Regions from separate parts of the Specibacter sp. NPDC078709 genome, predicted to be linked through region 1. Evidence: predicted binding sites of a transcription regulator. Region 1 holds the regulator's gene; the other holds the start of a gene.

Region 1 (9,761 bases):
CCCAGCAACGGGACAGGTCCAGACCTTCGGTTATGGCCAGAGCTTCAATGGCGCGACCCTTGGCAGCCCCGTGCAGAATCTCGCCCACCAGGTGCCCCGTGTAGATGCCGTCTTGACTCTCGGCTACGGTGCCCAAGGCTCCCGTCAGGTTCAGCCGGGAGGCAATGACTCCGGCAACTTCTACCGGTGTGGCGGTGACCAGCCACACTTGGCGACCTGACTTCAGGTGCTCTTGGGTGAGGGCCTTGGTACCGGGCCAGATCTTGGAAACGATCATCTCGTCGTAGACCTCTTCGCCAAGCTGGCGGATAAATTCGGTGCTGATGCCGGCAGCCAGTTTTTGAGCCGAGTCCTGAACGGAATGGACATCGTTCATGTTTTCGCCGCGCAGAATAAATTTGGTCTGCTTCCAGGCGAAGCCTGCAACATCGTGCAGCGTGAAAGCGCGCCTTTGATACATTTTTCGGGCCACGTGGAACAAGCTGGCACCCTTCATGAGGGTGTTGTCCACATCGAAGAAGGCGGCCTCGCCGTGATGCTCTACAGCTGTCGAGGGGGCCTCGGCACTGTTGCTAGTCACGTCGGGCATGGAACGAGTCTAGTCAATGCTTTCACCCTGTGACTGCACGCCACCGGTGGTAGTGGTTAACTGTGGGGAAACTTTCATTTTTAGGCCCGGGACAGCCCGTGGGCGGCTCTGGGCAGCTCAATGGCAAGCAGTGGAGCGGCTCATGGCTGTGTGCAGGTGTTTGCTGTGCAGGTGCCTACATTGTGTAGGGGCTGGAGTTGAGTAACGTTGTAGTCATGGAATCTGTTGCACATGACCCCTCTGACTCGCTTGACTCGCTTGCCGCCCCCAAAGTGCCACTGCTGCAGCTCGTGACACGTTCAGGCTGTCACCTCTGCGAAAATGCTCGCGAGGTGGTGGCCACCGTAGCTGGCCAGTTACAGCTTCGGTGGACCGAGGTCAGCCTCGATGAGCATCCCGAGCTGACCGAGCTCTACGGCGAGGAAGTTCCAGTAGTGCTCGTCAACGGGATCCAGCGCGATTTCTGGCACATTGACCCCATCCGTTTGGGAACAATTCTTAGCCGGGCCCTGACGGGCCAGTGACCGCTGGGCTGCAAAGGCTGCGCTGTACGGGGACGAAATTTCCCCGTACAGCGAACCTGCCCGCAGCTTTTTGGCTCTGACCTTGCCACGTCTTAGAGTTGATCAAGACCGACGCGGACTTTGCAGACACGTGTTCAGCAGTGCGCTGCGGCCTCAGTTTGAGAAGGTGGAGTGGTGTTTTGATCCCAACGCAACCCGCGGAGGAGCCGGCAGTAGAAGCAGTAGAACCGGCCAGACAGCTTCCCCCTGCCACCGTGGCCAGACTAACTCTCTATCTACGTACGCTCAACGCCTTGTTGGCCGACGGCGCGGACAGCGTCTCTTCTGAAGAACTAGCCGAATCTGCAGGTGTCGGCTCCGCCAATGTTCGCAAAGACCTGTCCTATTTGGGTTCTTATGGAACCCGCGGCGTTGGTTATGACGCAGCCAATTTGAGTCGCAAAATTGCCCAAGCCTTGGGGCTGACCCATGAATGGCGTGTAGCCATTGTCGGGGCCGGAAACTTGGGCCGTGCGCTGGCGCGATATGCAGGGTTTGAATCACGCGGCTTCGATGTAGTGGCCCTATTGGATGCCGACCAATTGGTGGTGGGCACGGAAATCGGATGGCTACGCGTCAGCGACGTGGAAAACCTCGAAAAAGTTGTCGAGTCCACCCGGGCCAACATGGCGGTGTTGGCGTTACCGGCCGCCGTGGCGCAATCAGTCTGCGACAGGGTGGTGGCCGCCGGTGTGCGTAGCATTCTCAGCTTTGCCCCGATTCCCCTTGCTGTTCCCGACCATGTGAACCTGCGCAAAGTGGATATGGCTACCGAGTTACAAATCCTTGCCTACCACGCACAACGGCTCCAGGAATTAGGGCTGGAAGAGGACAGGCCCGGCGCCTGAGCTGTGCGGGCTCTGTCAGCTACCGCTGTGTCAGCGCTTCGAGCGAGCCTTGTGAGCTAGGAAAAACTCCTTGGCAGGGGAGCGGAAAAGAATGAGCACCGCAACCAACCCCAGAATGATCCGGGCTCCTGAGTACAGTGTGTACGAGCCGCCGTCAGGCACCAACGCAATCGAGATGATGGCTAGAATCAGCGCCAGGGTTCGGGCCCAGGTGCGCCCGCGCCGCAGTTTGGCGGCGATCCAGAAATACAGGACCACACAGATTCCCTGCATGACGGCCAAGAGGGTCGCAGCTGAAGCGAACAACTGATCTTCGGTCACGCCGGCGTCGGCAAGTGCCTGTGGATTGTTTGCGACGGACTGCTCCACGGCGGCACGGATCAGTTCCTGTCCGGTGGGCGTGGTCATGGCAAAGGCCCAAACCACCAAGCCAAGCAGTTGGAGAACCCCGGCGGCCATGATCATTCGGGTGGCGACAATGACTTTGTTTGGTGGTGCCAATGATGCGCCCGAGTCAGAGCCTAGGCCTGCCTGGGCACCCTGAAATCCCGGGTACTTCGAGGCCGGTGCCAGTGGTGAGTTGGAGGTGAGCCGAGCTTGGGCGTCCTTGATCTCCTGCGGCGGTTCCCACCCGGCTGGGGCGTACTGACCGTAGCGAGGGACGCCAGGTGCAATTTCACCGTAGCTTCCCGGGGTTCTCGGGGTTTGCTCGTGCGGCTCTTCACCGGGGGTGCTCATGGCGACTGCTCTCTCAAGGGGTGCCGGTGATGGCCGGCAGACAAGTCAACTGCAGCCAGACATGGAGAAAGGCCGCGGCGGGTATTACTTAAACCCTACGCGACCTCTCTCTGCGCTCCTACTACCCAATCTCCTACTGCCCAATCGCTTACTGCCGGAGCAGCTACTGCCAAGAAACTAGTGGAGTGCGTTTCCGGAGCGGGAATTGAGCCATGCGGTGGATTCCGGCAGCCACATCAGGACCGTTGCCACAACAGCTAGCAAGCCGCCCCCGCCGCCAAAGAACATCAAGACGATGGTCAGGAAGGCGATGGCAGAAAGTGCCATCCTGGCCCACTGCATGCCTTCCTTGAGTTTCATGGCACATATGACAATGGCGGCAATCAGCACGAAGGAAATGAGGGAAACGATGATTCCCTTTACGCCAGCTGCTCGGACCGCAGCCCCAAATCCAAAGGGGTCGTTCCCTGCACCCAAGGCAAAGAGTGAGCCCAGCAGCAACACCAAAGTGGTCAGGACCCAGATGCCGGCCGCGGCCAGCCACATGATGTAGCTGAGTTTCAACATCTGTGGCAGCCCGTCCATCTTGAAGATGCCAGCGAATCCACCCACTGGCATCACCTCCCGGACGGAGTGAGGCATATCTTGCGGCATTTCAAACTTGAAGTCACCTGACGGAGCGCCGGGTGGCTGGTATTGCGGAGCTCCGGGTTGCTGGTATCCGGGAGGTGGCTGATGCGGCGGGGTGCCGGGTTGCTGGTATCCGGGAGGTGGCTGCGCGGGGCCTCCCTGATAGCCCTGACCCGTGGGAGGTGTTGGCGTCACGGGAGGGGTGGGGTTGGGCTGGGAACCATAGCCGGAAGGAGGTGGTTGCGAGCCTTGCTGCTCGGGACCTGGAAGCTCATTCGGTGTGCTCATAGTTAGACCCTAGCCTTTGTACCGTGCCTTGTATATGGCGCTATGCACGGCGCCATACTCGGCGTCTCACACGTCGTCGAAGGGTGCGGTGTTAAGCCTCTGGTGGGCGCAAAAATGCCGATCCGCTGGGGTAGCGGACCGGCATTAGTGGCTTCTTAGAGCAGACTCAGAGCAGGCTTGCAGAAGCAGTGTTGGAAAAATTATGCAGACTTGACGAAAGCAACATCCAAGGTGATGGTGACCTTGTCCGAGACTAGGACGCCACCGGCTTCAAGGGCAGCGTTCCAAGTCAGACCGAACTCCTTGCGGCTGATGACGGTCTTGGCTTCGAAGCCTGCGCGGGTTGCACCGAACGGGTCAACAGCAACGCCGTTGTATTCGCCCTTGAAGGTTACGGTCTTGGAGATGCCACGGATGGTCAGCTCGCCGGTGAGCTCGAAGTCCTCAGCATCGCCGGAGACGGCGGAGGAAACGAAGGTCAGCGTCGGGAAGGTTTCGACGTCGAAGAAGTCGGCGCTCTTGACGTGGCCGTCGCGGCCTTCGTCGCCTGAGCTGAAGCTGGCGGACTGGATCGTGGCGGTCACGGAGGACTCGGCGAGGGTGTCGCCGAGGGTCAGTGTGCCGTCAATGGCGGTGAACTGGCCACGAACCTTGGAGATGCCTGCGTGGCGGACAACGAAGCCAACCGTGCTGTGTGAGGGATCGAGGTTCCAGACGCCCTGGGCAAGACCGGTTGATTCGATGGTGGTTACTGACATGTGGAACTCCTTGAAATAGTTGGTGAAGCAAGAGCAGATCAGCCGCTGCGGTTGACCTTCACAGAGCATAAGCATGCGTTTGCATCTAATATTCCCGTGTTTCAAAAAAACTTTTCCCTGGCCGGATTAACCTCTTGAACAACAACTTTGAGAAACTGGTGCAATGTCCCGAGTAACAGTGCACCTTTTGCGTCACGGCGAGGTTTTCAACCCCGATGGCGTCCTCTACGGCCGGCTCCCCGAGTTTCACCTCTCAGAGCGCGGGCGCGCCATGGCGGTGATGGTGGCGGAGCACTTTTCTGCCCTGAAGAACGACGGCGGCGCACCGGTTTATCTGGTGGCCTCACCTTTGACCCGTGCCCAAGAAACAGCGCAGCCCACGGCTGAGGCGCTGGGACTGGAGATTGTGACCGACCCTCGCATCATTGAGGCTGAAAATCACTTCGAGGGTTTGGTCATGAGCCCGGCCGAGCTGCGCAAGCCTAAGCACTGGCCCTACTTCGTGAACCCCTTCAGGCCATCTTGGGGTGAGGCCTACCAAGCCCAAGCGGATCGCATGCTCGAAGCGGCACGTGATGCCCGGCGTCGTGCGTTTGAGATTGGAGGCGATGGCGCACAGGCCATCATGGTCAGCCACCAGCTGCCCATCTGGTCCACTCGGCGCAGCGCGGAAGGCAAGCGGCTCTGGCATGATCCCCGCAACCGCGAATGCACGCTGGCCTCTCTGACATCGCTGACGTTTGACGGCGATGACATTGTGGATGTGAGCTACAGCGAACCCGCCGCGGCACTTTTGCCCGGCGCCTCGACCACTCCCGGCGCCTAGGGCACACAGCTGATCATCAGCTATTCGACGTAGCGTAGAACATAATGCCATTTCCGCGTCTGCCCAATGGCCTCCCTGTTAACTGAAAGACCTGCTCCGTGACTTCTTCGATGAGCCGTAGATCGCTCCTTGTTGTTGGCGGTGCCGCACTGACTGCGGTGCTGGCAGCCTGTACCAGTGAGGACCCGTTGGCGCAGCAGGCCAACGCGGGAGATAACAAGAACTACATTGCCGGCGATGGCTCCGTGACCGAATATGGTGCTGGCGACAGGAAGGAACCGGTGACCTTCACCGGGACCTTCTTCGACGGCACTTCTGTGGATGCCGCAGATTTCCCCGGACACGTTACGGTACTCAATTTTTGGTACGCAGCCTGCGCCCCCTGTCGCATTGAAGCGCGTGATCTGCAGGCGCTCTACACGGATTTCAAGCCCTCGGGTGTGGAATTTATAGGCGTCAACGTCCGTGATGACAAGGCCGCTGCAGAGGCTTTTGAGCGCAATTTTGAGCTGAGCTACCCGAGCATTGCGGACAAGGACGGCGGCGTCTTGTTGGCCATGACCAAGCATGTGCCCCCGGCCGCAGTGCCCACCACACTGGTGTTGGATAAGAAAGGCCGGGTCTCGGCCAGAATCCTCGGCGTTGCCGAGAAGGGCACCCTGAAGGCGCTCATCACCTCCGCACTGGCGGAGAACTAACAGCCCCTCCCATGAACAATCCCTTTGCCGAAACAATCCTGAGCGGTTCTATGCTGCTGGCCATACCCGTGGCTCTGCTGGCCGGGCTGGTCTCCTTCCTTTCCCCCTGCGTGCTGCCACTGGTTCCCGGTTATCTGGGCTACGTCAGCGGACTCAGCGGGGCAGATTTGCAGGACCAGCGCCGAGGCCGAATGTTTGCCGGAATCGGGCTGTTCGTGCTGGGCTTCTCCGTAGTTTTTGTCCTCATCGGCGCCGTTTTTGGCCAGTTGGGTGCATGGCTCATGGGGCCCGACGCCGCTTGGGTCACCCAGGTGTTGGGCTTGGTGGTGATTCTTATGGGTGTGGTTTTCCTCGGCGGAATGAGCTGGTTCCAAAGCGAAGCCAAGATTCATGCGAAGCCACCGGCTGGACTGTGGGGTGCGCCCATTTTGGGCGTAACCTTTGGATTGGGCTGGGCGCCATGCATTGGCCCCACCTTCAGTGCCGTGCAATTACTCGCGTTCTCCGACGGCTCAAATGCCGCCAAGGGCGCGTTCTTGACGTTTATCTACTGCATGGGGTTGGGAATACCGTTCCTGCTGATTGCGCTGGGTGCCCGCCGGGGGGTGGGAGCGCTAGCGTTCTTCCGCAAACACCGGCGCGGACTTCAGTACTTTGGAGGCGGCATGCTGATTGCCCTCGGTATTTTGATGGTTTCAGGGCTGTGGGGAACCTGGGTCAATGAACTGCAATTATGGTTTGCCAACGATGTGAGATTGCCCATCTAATGAAAGAGAACGTAGTGAAAGAACCCAAGGGCCAGACGCCCAAGGCTGGTGGTGGCGAGGCTGTCCTGCCGCAGCTTGGCTTCTTGGGCATGCTCAGGTGGGCGTGGCGTCAGCTGACAAGCATGCGCACAGCCTTGTTCCTGCTGCTGATGCTCGCCGTGGCGGCCGTGCCTGGCTCGTTGTTCCCACAACGGCCCTCGGCACCTGCCGAAGTGACACAGTATTTGAAGGACAACCCAGGTTCGGGACCGGTCATGGACTGGTTCAAGCTTTTTGACGTCTACTCCTCGCCCTGGTTCGCAGCCATTTACCTGCTGCTGTTCACCTCCTTGATTGGCTGTGTGACACCGCGGGCCAAGATCCATTGGAAGGCCATGCGCTCGGCACCGCCGCGCACACCCAAACGGCTTTCCCGACTGGCTGAATATGGAACCGTCACGATCCCCGCCGACAGCGGCGTGGACGCCGAAACGGCCGTCAAGGATGCTGCTGCCATCTTGAAATCGCGCGGTTACCGGGTGGATGTGCGCGATCTGGACACCGAGCGGCCTTCGGTGGGTGCCGAGATCGGGTTCCTGAAAGAAGTAGGCAACCTGCTTTTCCACACGGCCATGATCGGCGTGCTGGCCGCCATCGCTTTCAGCGGACTCTTTGGCTACAGCGGACAGAAAGTACTCGTGGAGGGTGACACCTTCGTCAACACTTTGACCAGTTATGACACGTTCACCCCCGGCGCCAACTTTGGTGACGGTAGGTTGAGCCCCTACTCGGCCACACTGGACCGCCTAGTCGTCAAGTACGATCGCTCCACAGAAGCGCACTACGGACAGCCGCTGGACTTCAACGCCACGTTGACCATCAAGGACGGCCCCGGCGCTGAAGCCGAAACCAAGACCTTGAAGGTCAACGAGCCCGTGAATGTCGGCGGCACCAATATGTATCTGGTGGGCAACGGCTATGCTCCCGTGGTCACCATCAAGGACGGCGCCGGGGACATCACCTTCCAAGGCCCCGTTGTCACCATCCCCACCGACGGCGCCTACACCTCGCTCGTGGTGATCAAGGCCCCCGATGCCAAGCCGAATCAGCTTGGTTTTGTGGGCTTCTTCCTCCCTACGGCCTTGGTAGATGAGCGGGGCGTAGCCTTTGGTTCCGACCCGGACCCCTTCAACCCGCAACTGAACCTGAACGCCTACACCGGCGATCTTGGCTTGGATAGCGGCGTGCCGCGCAACGTCTATACGTTGGATACCTCCAAAATGACGGAGATCAACTCCCGCAATCTGGACGCCGGTGGCATTGTTCTGGCCCCCGGCCAGAGCTACACACTGCCCGCAGGTAACGGCAGCATCAGCTTCGACAGCATCAAACGATTCGCCGCATTGGACATTCGCCACGACCCCGGCCAGGTCTACGTTCTGGTGTTCGCGCTGCTGGCCCTGGCCGGCCTGATGGGTTCCTTGTTCTTGAACCGACGACGCGTCTGGGTCCGGACAGGAAACCACCCTGATGGGCGCACCATGGTCGAGTTCGGTCTGCTGGCTCGCGGTGAAGACCACCGCTTGGCCGGAGAATATGCGGCCATCAACAAATCACTGCACAACAAATGGCTGGTACCCATGGACGTTGCAGGGCAAAATGGTGAGCAAACAACAATCAATGACTCCGCACAGAGCGTCACCGCGGCAAGTAAGGACCAGTAATGCCAGAGATCAATGAAGGCTTTGCCCTACTCAGCGAGCAGCTCATGCTGGTTGCCGGTCTGGCCTACGCCGTTGCGGTGTGTGCCTATGTCTGGGACCTGGTGACGTTCAGCCAAACAGTCAAAAGAGGCTTGGCCCCCGAGCCCGCGGTATCGCAGGGCGCCGCAGCACAAAACAGCACGGTCATGGCAGGCGTTGGTGCTCGCGGAGCGGCCGGTCAGGGACTGGAATCCGGTCCGCAAGACCGGGCTGTGCGTCCCAGTAGCAAAACGCATGCGGGATCCGACGGCGTCACCGCCGGCGACTCCATGCGCTACGGCAAGGAACGCCGCGTGGTGGCCCGGGTGGCTGTGGCACTGACTGTTGTGGCCGCCATCGTCCAAGGCTTTGCCGTGGTGTTCCGCGGACTGGCCGCAGGGCGTGTGCCGTGGGGCAATATGTACGAATTCTGCACCACGGGCTCGTTCGCCGTGGTTGTGGTCTTCCTGCTGGTGCTGATCCGCCGCGACCTGCGCTTCCTGGGCACCTTTGTGATCGGCCTGGCGCTGGTCATGATCGTTGCCGCACACGTCTCCTTCTGGACGCCTGTGGGCCACCTGGTTCCGGCGCTGCAGAGCTACTGGCTGATCATCCACGTCTCCATTGCGGTGCTGTCCTCGGCATTCTTCACCATAACCTTCGCGATGTCCGTGCTGCAGCTGTTCCAGGCGCGCCGCGAGACCGCTATTGCTGCTGGCAAGCCGGACAAGGCCCCCGTCATGCGGCTGGTGCCGAACGCGTTGAGCCTGGAAAACCTGTCCTACCGCATCAACGGCATCGCCTTTGTGGGCTGGACCCTGACGCTGATGTTCGGTTCCATCTGGGCCGAAAAGGCATGGGGCCGCTTCTGGGGCTGGGACACCAAAGAAGTTTGGACGTTCGTGATTTGGGTGGTGTACGCAGGCTATCTGCATGCCCGCGCTACGAAGGGCTGGACCGGCACCCGTGCCGCCTGGCTGTCCATTGTTGGCTACCTCTGCGTGGTCTTCAATTTCACCATCGTGAACATGTACTTCTCCGGCCTCCACTCCTACGCCGGTGTTGGCAGCTAGACTTCACCGCAGTTCTAGCCTTAGCAGTTCTCACCTCGCGCGGCGGTCAGTGTTCTAGCCCCCGCGGCGGTCACACTTCTGCCTGCGGTTACCCCCTAATGACGCGCCACTTCGTGAGTGGCGCGTCATTAGCAGTTAACGGTACGCAGGTTCAGTGCCGCTGACCCAGGTTTCCGTAGCGGCTACTTCATGCCGCCCTTGCGGAAGCCGGGCTTGGTATACGTCCGGGCTAGGACTGCCAGGGCCAGTGCTGCCACGAGTA
Region 2 (9,761 bases), on a different contig from region 1:
GCCGATGGCAGCACAGCGTACGCGTTCAAGCCCAGCATGGTCTTCGACAAAGCCACCGACACGTTCACCGACGTGGAAACCGGCACCACCTTCACCGATAACGGCGAGGGCACCTTTGCCTCCGCGGACGGCGAACGGCTGGCTACGGGGTGGAAGATCAATGTGGGCTTCGATAACTTTGTCCGGGCCTTCACCGATCCCAATCTGCGCGCCCCGCTGCTGAACGTGATCGCCTGGACGTTCACCTTCGCCATCGCCTCCGTGATCCTGACGTTCGGCCTGGGCCTGTTCTTGGCCATCACCTTCAACCGGGAAGATCTGCGCGGGAAGAAGGTCTACCGGGTGCTGATGATCCTGCCATACGCGTTCCCCGCGTTCCTTTCAGGCCTGGTGTGGTCCGGTATTCTCAATCCGCAATTCGGCTGGCTGAACCAAACGTTGCTAGGCGGGGCAGAGATCGGCTGGCTCACGGATCCAATTCTGGCGAAGATCAGCGTCCTGGTGGTGAACCTCTGGCTCGGTTTCCCGTACATGTTCCTGGTCTGCACTGGCGCCCTGCAATCGCTGCCCGCCGAGCTGGATGAGGCGGCCCGCATGGACGGCGCCGGAGCGTGGCGCGTGTTCCGTTCCATCAAGTTGCCGCTCCTGCTGGTCTCGATTGCCCCGTTGCTGATTGCCTCCTTCGCGTTCAACTTCAACAACTTCAACGTCATCTATATGCTGACCGGCGGCGGGCCTCGCTTCGAGGACACCAGCCGCGACATCGGCTCCACGGACATCCTGATCACCCTCGTGTACAAGGTGGCGTTCGGGCAGGGAACGGGCCGCGATTACGGCTTGGCCAGCGCCTTGGCCATTGTCATCTTCATCATTGTCGCCACCGTTTCCGCCGTGAGCTTCAAGCAGACCAAAGCACTTGAGGAAGTGAACCGATGAGCACCACCACCGTTCCTGTTCGGCCCACACCAGAGACCGCCCCCGAGCTCCTTGCCGCCAAGCGCCGCCCCTTCGGTGTCTGGTTCAAGGACAAGGGCTGGCGCCACTTGGTGGGCGTAGTGGTCACCCTCTTCGCCATCTTCCCGCTGCTCTACGTCCTCTCGGCAGCTTTGAATTCCAATGGCACGCTGGCCGGCACCAAGGGCCTGTTTACGAAGATCGACTTCGTCAACTTCATCAACTTGTTTAACGATCCGGCCCGCCCGTTCGGCCGCTGGTTCATCAACACCCTGGTCATTGGTGTAGTGACCTCCGCTGCCACCGTGTTCTTGGGCGCCATGGCCGCCTACGCCTTCTCCCGTATGCGCTTCAAAGGCCGCCGCATGGGCCTACTTTCGTTGCTCCTGCTGCAGATGTTCCCCCAACTATTGGCCGTCGTCGCAATTTTCTTGTTGCTCAGCGGCATCTCCGATGTCATCCCGTCGCTAGGTCTGGGCAGCCAGCTGGGTCTGATCATGGTCTACCTTGGCGGCGCGCTGGGCGTGAACACGTACCTCATGTACGGCTTCTTCAACACGATCCCGCAGGAGCTCGATGAGGCCGCCAAGATCGACGGCGCCTCCCACGTGCAGATCTTTTTCGGCATCATCTTGCGCCTGGTCACCCCCATCTTGGCCGTCGTGGCGCTGCTGTCGTTCATCAGCATCTCCAGCGAGTTCGTGATCGCCTCGGTGGTGCTGACGGATCCCGACTCCCAGACGCTGGCCGTGGGCCTCTATTCCTTCGTGGCAGACACCCGATCTAAGAACTGGGGCATCTTCTCCGCGGGCGCCGTTCTGGCCGCAGTGCCTGTCATGGCGCTGTTCTTGTTCCTGCAGCGGTACATTGTGAGTGGTTTGGTTCAAGGTGGAGTAAAGGGGTAAACATGGCAGGCAATCAACCGCACCACGATGGTTCGGCTCTGTATGTGGGAAGTTCGACGCCGGAACTGGGCAAACGTGTGACCCTGCGGTTGCGTGTTCCTCAAGTTTGGGGGAGTGCCTCGCGTGTGTGGGTGCGTAGCGTGCAGGACGCCGAGCCGCGTTACGACGAAGCCACCGTGCTGGGGGAGTCTGACGGCTGGGTGTGGTGGGAGGCCAGCATGCTGCAGGTGAACCCGGTGGCCCTGTACCGCTTTGTCATTGAGACGGCCGGCAGCGCGGACGACGGCCCCAGCTATGCGTATTTGAACAATGCGGGCCTGCACAATCGGGACACCTCCGATTACAACGACTTTCGTGTGACCGCGGCCAAGGCTGCGCCGGCGTGGTCACACGATGCCGTCATGTATCAGGTGTTTCCGGACCGCTTTGCCCGGTCCGCTGCGGCTGACGCTCGGCCCACCCCGGAGTGGGGCGTGGCCTGCGAGTGGGATACGCCTGTGCAAGGTAGCGGCCCGGATGTGGCCCGGCAGTTCTATGGTGGCGACCTTGATGGTGTGACCGAAAAGCTTGATGAGCTGGCGGCATTGGGTGCGGACATCGTCTACTTGACACCGTTCTTCCCTGGGCGCTCCAACCACCGCTACGACGCCTCAACGTTTATGTCGGTGGATCCCTTGCTCGGCGGGGATGTGGCCCTCATCCGCTTGGTCGAGGCGGCGCACGCCCGCGGCATGAAGGTCATGGGCGATCTGACCTCCAACCATACCGGCGATGCCCACGAATGGTTCAAGCGCGCCCAGGCTGACCCGAACAGTGTGGAAGCTGGCTTCTATTACTTCAACGAGGACCGTACCGGGTACGAATCCTGGTGGGGTGTGCCATCGCTGCCCAAGCTCAATTGGGCCTCTGAGGCTCTGCGTGAGGCCTTCGTCACCGGCGAAGATTCCGTGGTGGCGCACTGGCTCAAGCCGCCGTTTAACTTGGACGGCTGGCGTATCGACGTGGGCAATATGACCGGCCGCTTGGGTGCCCAGAACATCAACAAAGAAGTTGCCGCGCTCATTCAGGACCGCATCCTGGAGATCAACCCCAACGCGCTGCTTCTCGGTGAGGAAACCTCGGATGCTGGCGCCGATGTGGACGGTTTCGGCTGGCAAGGCGCCATGACGTACTCCAACTTCACCCGTCCCCTGTGGCAGTGGTTGGGCAACCCGGCCGCGCGCGTGGACTTTTTCGGTGCACCGATGGCCGGCCCGCCCAAGGTGGCGGCCGACGTCGTGCTTGAAACGCATAAGGATCTTTCCAGCGCATTCTCGTGGCCAGTTCGCAAGGCGACCATGAACGCGCTGAACACGCATGACACGGCCCGGGCGGCGAGCGTCATGATCCCGGGTGGGCCGCTGGTAGCTGCCGCGCTGTCCATGCTGGTGCCGGGGATCGCGGTGATTTTTGCCGGTGATGAGTTTGGTCTGGAAGGGTGGAATGGTGAGGATTCACGCACGCCTATCCCGTGGGACGAGCCAGAACGTGTGGTCACCGATCTGCGTTCTGCCTATGCCGCGCTGACCGAGCTTCGGCACACCAGCCCCGCGGTGGCTGACGGCGGAATGCGGTGGCTGATGGCCGACCGCGATGTGCTGGCCTTTGTGCGCGAATCGCCGGAGGAGTCGTTGCTGGTGGTGGCGACGCGCGCGCCGGCACTGTTCCCGGTGTCTGAGCTGGGGCTCTCCGCTGCGGATGCGCAGGCTCTGGCGTTGGCACCGGCGTTCGCCACGGCAGAGTTCGGTGCTAGCGAAGAGAAGCTGCAGCTCGATGGGCCGGGCGCGTTTGTGTGGCGGCTGGCCGGAGTTAAGGTGCCCGAGGCCTGAGGGTTGGGCCCCTGGCAGTTGGGGCTGCCGGGGTGCCCGCCGCGCCTGTTGCGCTTTCGGCGCCTGATGCGCCTGCCAATTTGGTCAAGAACCCGGTCTCAGCGACGCCAAGTTGCAGTGTGTCAGCCAGCAAATGCATGGCCGGACCCAGGGAATCCTGGTTTAGGTCCTTCGTACAGATGCGATGGAAAAGTTCTTCCGAGAATTGCAAGCTCAGAAGGTGCAGGTATCGCCCGAGATTGTCTAGCGCCTGAAGGAGAAGTAGGAGCTCCCTTGTTGAGAGGGTGCGAGGTTCCAATCTGGAGACTTCGGAAAAGAACTCGCGTGCCACCAGCTGCACAGCTGCCATGATGTGATGAGAATCGGAATTGGCGGTTGCTGGAATTGAAGTACGGGCGAGGCTGGTTAGTTGATTGAGGCGTTCAATGCTCTCTCCTACCGTTGAATCGGTAGGAGGTTCATCAGGTGTGCTGCCGGTGCTGTCCATAGCTGAACTCTAGGCCCGGAATCCAGGGCATTAACAGGGGCAGCTGTAGCAGTGTGGGTGGTGGTTGGTGTGGCATGCCCTGTGGAGGAACTCTCCTGATGCCGCGGTACCCGCGTGTGGCAGATTGGTGCCGATCTCCTAGACTAAAAACAGCGTCTAAGAGAGGTCTGTGGGGCATGGCTATACAGAAGTTTGGGTTGCCTGTGGGGTTTGCGGCGCTATTGAGGCGGGAGCTGCGGGCAGGTCAAATCAGTGTGGCCGCTGCTGATCTGCAGACGTTCGCGATCGATCAGGGGCCCGTGACCGATTATCAGCAACCGCTAGCTGTGGTGTGGGCTGAGAGTGTTGCCCAGGTACAGGCCGTGGTGCGGGCAGCTGCTGCATTCGGCGTCCCGTTGGTGACGCGCGGGGCGGGGACCGGGGTGTCGGGCGGGGCTCATGCCACGGCCGGGTGCGTGGTAATCAATTTAACTCGCATGAACCAAATCCTTGAGATCAACCCGCAGGACGAAGTTGCCCGGGTAGAACCGGGCGTCATCAACGGCGACCTCAACGACGCCGTGGCCGTGCATGGGTTGATGTTTGCGCCGGATCCGGCCAGCTTCAAGATTTCCACCATTGGCGGGAACATTGCTACGAACGCCGGAGGGTTGCGCTGCGCCAAATACGGCGTCACGCGCGATGCCGTATTGGCCCTGGATGTGGTGCTGGCTGACGGATCCTTAATCCGTACAGGGCACCGGACATTCAAGGGCGTTGCTGGGTACGATCTGACCAGTTTGTTTGTTGGTTCCGAGGGAACGTTGGGGATCGTCGTCGGGGCCACGGTGCGGCTGCGGTATCTGCCGACTATTGTGCGGACCCTGGCTGTGTTCTTCCCTTCTGTGCAGCAGGCTGCTGCCGGTGTTCTGGCTCTGGGTGCGGCTCGTGTGCAGCCGTGCATTCTGGAACTGTTGGACGGGCCGTCGCTGCAGGAGCTGGACGTCCGCAACGGCAGCAATCTCTCGTCGCGGGGGACGGCCTTGTTGCTGATCCAGTTCGACGGCCTGGCGGCAGAAGCGGAAGAGGCAATTGCCGCCGTCGAACTTGAAAAGGCGGGTGGCAGCGTCAACCGGGAAGACCCGGAGCAGGCGGCGCGTCTGGTGGAGTTGCGGCGCAACAATCGCGGGCTGGATGTGGACGCCGAGAACCGGGTGGGTGAGGATGTGGCCGTGCCGCGCTCGCAGCTGGTGCATTACATTACGGCGCTGGAGGAGATGGCGCGGCGGCATGGAGTGAATCTGCACGTCATTGCGCACGCCGGCGATGGCAATCTGCACCCCACGTTCTCCGTGCCTGGGTTTGAGCCGGCCGGCATTGCGGCGTTGAATGCTGCGCTGGATGAATCCATTGACAAGGCGCTCGAGCTCGGTGGGACCATCACGGGCGAACACGGGGTGGGCCAGTACAAGCTGCGCTGGCTGCCGTTGGAGCAGGCTGCTGAGGTGCTGGAACTGCAACGGAACATCAAGGCGCTGTTCGACCCGCAAGGAATCCTGAACCCCGGCAAGGCCATCCCCGGGCACCCCTAGCCGCTCCACCCCTTGACGCTAGTGCAGCAGTGGCTACTTTTGCGCCGACGCTATCGCAGCAATGGTCAGCTTTTCGGGCTGCGATAGCGTCGTGAAAAAAGTGACCATTGCTGCGATAGCGTCCGTTGTGGGGTTAGTCTTCGAACTCGGCGTCGGGGAGGACTCCGCCTTCTAGCATTTTGATGGTTGCCGTGTCGGTGCTGAGCATGATGGCGTCTTCGTCGCGGCGGAAGCGCAGAATATTGTCCACATACGACTGCACAGCCTCGGCCAGCGGCACGTTGCGTTCCTCGTCCTTGGACTTGTACCAGCGGTGCTCCAAGACCTCATGCACCACCTCGGCCGGTTCCAACTTGCCGCCAAGCTCACGCGGGATGGAGCGGACAATGGGCTCAAAGATGGAGCTGACCCATTCGTGCGCGCTGATCTCCTCATCCTTGATGGGATCCATGTCGTTGCGGAAGGAGTCCATATCGTTGAGCAGGCGACGGGCCTGGTTCTCTTGGGCGTCAATGCCGGTCAGGCGGAGCAGACGGCGCTGGTGGTGGCCGGCGTCGACCACCTTGGGCTGGAGCTGAATAGTGGCGCCGTCGGGGGTGGTCTTGATGGCGTATTCCTCGACGTCGAAGCCGAGCTCGTTCAGGCGACGGATGCGGGCGCCCACACGCCAACGGTCCTCGAGTTCGAACGATTCCTTTTCGGTCAGCTCCGCCCACAGGCGGCGGTAGCTTTCCATGATGAGCTCGCTCGTGGCGACAGGATCCACCTTCTCTTCAATGAGCCCGCCCTCGAGCAGATCCATGAGTTCGCCGGCAATGTTGACGCGGGCAATTTCGAGATCGTATTCGCGCTGGCCCGTGGATAGATCCGGGTAGAGCTCGCCGGTCTCGGCATCCACTAGGTAAGCGGCGAAGGCGCCGGCATCACGGCGGAAGAGAGTGTTGGAGAGGGAGACATCGCCCCAGTAGAAGCCCACCAAGTGCAGGCGCACCAGCAGTAGTGCTTGAGCGTCAATGAGGCGGGTCAGGGTGTCGCGGCGCAGCTTCTGTGAGAACAGGGCGCGGTACGGCAGCGAGAACTTCAGATGCCGGGTGACCAGCACCGGGTCCAGCGGTGCGCCGCTAGGGGTGGTGCGGCCGCTGATGACGGCGACCGGTTCCACACAGGGCACATCTAACCGGGCCAGCTTGCGCAGCATGTGGTATTCGTGGCGGGCCACATGTTCGGAGGTTTCCTTGATGGCAATGACCGAACCGTCGAGGTGCGCAAAGCGGACCACGTGCCGGGAGATACCGCGGGGGAGGGCAGCTAGGTTTTCGGCCGGCCACTCCTCCAGCCGGATGTGCCACGGCAGGTCCAGCAGACCGGGGTCGGCACTGGCTGCAGTGATGTTCAGCGACCCCAGCACCGGTGCCGGTGGCGCACTTTGCCGGGGCAGCTTGCCACGCTGGTCAAAGTCGGTGGGCTCGTGGTTCCACTTGGCGCCTGGTTGTTCAGTCATGGTTCAAATTCTCTCTTAAAAGGTGAGGCGCGGTTGCCTGCTGGAAATCCAACAGGCAACCGCGCCTCAATCAGGTGTCAGTCAGCGATTGACCAGCGGCGACGTTAGTCGCGCGAGATGGCCTTGTCGCCCAAGCGGGCGCCGGAGGTGGCATCGAAGAGGTGCACGTGGCCAACCTGCGGGCGGACGTGGATGGTGTCGCCCTTCATCGGTGGGCGGCGACCGTCGACACGAACAACCATGTCGCGCTCTGCGCCGTCGATGATGGCGTGGCCGTACACGTAAGCGTCGGCACCGAGTTCTTCAACGACGTCGGCTTCTACTGCCAGGCCTTCGCCGGCGCCAACAACCTCGAGGTCTTCGGGACGGACACCCACGGTGACCGTGTTGCCGGCGGCTTCGCCGAGCACGGCGGAAGGCACGGGGTAGATGGCTCCACCGAACTTCACGCCGCCATCAACAACGGGCAGTTCCAGCAGGTTCATGGCGGGGGAGCCAATGAAGCCGGCAACGAACACGTTCTGCGGGGCATCGTAGAGGTTACGCGGGGTGTCAACCTGCATCAGCAGGCCGTCCTTGAGGACTGCAACGCGGTCACCCATGGTCATGGCCTCAACCTGGTCGTGCGTCACGTAAACGGTGGTGACGCCCAGACGGCGGGTCAAGGAAGCGATCTGCGTACGAGTCTGAACACGCAGCTTGGCATCCAAGTTGGAGAGGGGCTCATCCATGAGGAATACCTGCGGGTTACGCACAATGGCGCGACCCATGGCAACACGCTGACGCTGACCACCGGAGAGTGCCTTCGGCTTGCGGTCAAGGTATGCCTCGAGGTCCAGGAGCTTTGCGGCTTCCTTGACGCGCTTGGCACGCTCTTCCTTGGAAACGCCAGCGATCTTCAGGGCGAAGCCCATGTTGTCAGCGACTGACATGTGCGGGTACAGCGCGTAGTTCTGGAAGACCATGGCGATGTCGCGGTCCTTCGGCGGAACGTCTGTGACGTCGCGGTCGCCGATGAGGATGCGGCCGGCGTTGACATCTTCCAGGCCGGCGAGCATGCGTAGGGAGGTGGACTTACCGCAACCGGAAGGTCCAACCAGAACGAGGAATTCGCCATCGGCGATGTCAATGTTGAGCTTGTCAACAGCGGGCTTGGTGGTGCCCGGGTAAATGCGTGTCGCGTTGTCAAAAGTTACTGTAGCCACAGTAATAAGTCCCTTCATCGGCAGGTACGTGCCGAACGATCCGTTGTGAATGGTTGGTGTAACAGCAGACCGCACGCCACCTGGGCGGCGAAACAGTCTGACTTATGAAGTATGACACATTTCCGGCATGGGCGAGATCACATTACGGGTTGAAGTGCCTGGTGCGGGCCGCCAGCAGCAGTTCCAGCACGTCCGGGAGCTCATCCGGGCCGCCGATGCGGAATTCGGCGGCCGTGGTGCCCGGCCCCACCTTGATGCCGAGGTCGCCGGGGCGCAGCACCTCAAAGGCGTGTTCGTCGGTGACATCGTCCCCGGCAAAGAGCGTGGCCGTGGCGCCGGTGAGCTCGCGCAGCATAGTGAGGCTTTGTCCCTTGTTGGACTTGATAGCGGAAATTTCCAGCACCATCTTTCCCGTGCTCAGGTGCAGGGCCGGATGTGCGTTGAGCTCTTGAATGACAAGTTCGACGGCGGCCAGTGCGTCCTGTTCTTTGGCCAGCCGGTAGTGAAGCACGACGCCGGCTGGTTTGTCCTCCAGCACCGTCCCCTTAAAGAGGGTGGTGGCTTCGGTGACGGCGGCGCGGGCCAGTTCCAGCGCGGCTGCCTGTTCCGTTGTGAGCGCCAGAGCTGGGGAATCTGGTCCCAGCCACGTTTCGGCACCGTGGCTGCCCACCAAAAGTGTCGGTTCCGGGGGAGTGGCGACAGTCCGCAAACTGGCCAGGGCCCGCCCGGAGACGAGGGCCGTCGTCGTGCGTGGGAGTTGGGCGAAGGCGGCCAAGGCTGCGGCCGAGCGGGGGAGTGGGCGGGAATCGGCGGCATGGTCCACCAGCGGTGCCATGGTGCCGTCGAAGTCCAGGGCCAGCAGTAGGTGGGGTGTGCGGGCCAGCGCGGTGAGGGCGGTGCGGAGAGCAGCCGAGACGTCAGCTGTCATCGCGGACCGCCTTTTGCGCCAGGGTGTTGAGGAAGTCCTCGCTCCAGCGTTGGACGTCGTGGGCGAGAATTTGCCGGCGCATGGCACGCATGCGGCGGCTGGATTCGGCCTTGGGCAGGTTGACGGCGCGCACAATGGCGGCCTTGAGGCCGTCGATGTCGTGGGGGTTGATCAGCAGGGCCTGCTTGAGCTGATCGGCGGCACCGGTGAACTCGCTCAGGACCAGGGCGCCGGAGTTGTCGCCGCGGGCCGCAACATATTCCTTGGCGACCAGGTTCATGCCATCGCGCAGGGCGGTGACGAGCATGACATCGGCGGCGAGGTACAGGGCCACCATTTCCT

The links. The regulator Rex, encoded in region 1, represses fermentation and respiration genes when NADH is low (regulators of the CRP and FNR family bind a similar motif). The targets are predictions, from matches to a motif close to CTTGTGAANNNNTTCACAAG.
Region 2: a site for Rex is predicted at 8,593-8,612, ahead of ugpC (sn-glycerol-3-phosphate ABC transporter ATP-binding protein UgpC). Genes of this name have one in related genera too.

What each region holds. Positions count from the first base shown of each region.
Region 1 is NZ_JBFBLU010000005.1:218,991-228,751, reverse strand. It holds gene AB0P14_RS11540 (HAD-IB family hydrolase) at 1-589, opposite strand, end outside; gene AB0P14_RS11535 (glutaredoxin family protein) at 805-1,113, shown strand; gene AB0P14_RS11530 (redox-sensing transcriptional repressor Rex) at 1,293-2,000, shown strand; gene AB0P14_RS11525 (hypothetical protein) at 2,031-2,738, opposite strand; gene AB0P14_RS11520 (hypothetical protein) at 2,916-3,656, opposite strand; gene AB0P14_RS11515 (YceI family protein) at 3,857-4,414, opposite strand; gene AB0P14_RS11510 (histidine phosphatase family protein) at 4,578-5,240, shown strand; gene AB0P14_RS11505 (TlpA disulfide reductase family protein) at 5,351-5,938, shown strand; gene AB0P14_RS11500 (cytochrome c biogenesis protein CcdA) at 5,950-6,705, shown strand; gene AB0P14_RS11495 (cytochrome c biogenesis protein ResB) at 6,795-8,408, shown strand; gene ccsB (c-type cytochrome biogenesis protein CcsB) at 8,408-9,499, shown strand; gene AB0P14_RS11485 (hypothetical protein) at 9,682-9,761, opposite strand, start outside.
Region 2 is NZ_JBFBLU010000001.1:934,394-944,154, reverse strand. It holds gene AB0P14_RS04085 (ABC transporter permease subunit) at 1-936, shown strand, start outside; gene AB0P14_RS04080 (sugar ABC transporter permease) at 933-1,859, shown strand; gene AB0P14_RS04075 (glycoside hydrolase family 13 protein) at 1,862-3,727, shown strand; gene AB0P14_RS04070 (FAD-linked oxidase C-terminal domain-containing protein) at 4,391-5,785, shown strand; gene AB0P14_RS04065 (DUF4032 domain-containing protein) at 5,919-7,286, opposite strand; gene ugpC (sn-glycerol-3-phosphate ABC transporter ATP-binding protein UgpC) at 7,391-8,491, opposite strand; gene otsB (trehalose-phosphatase) at 8,634-9,419, opposite strand; gene AB0P14_RS04050 (trehalose-6-phosphate synthase) at 9,409-9,761, opposite strand, start outside.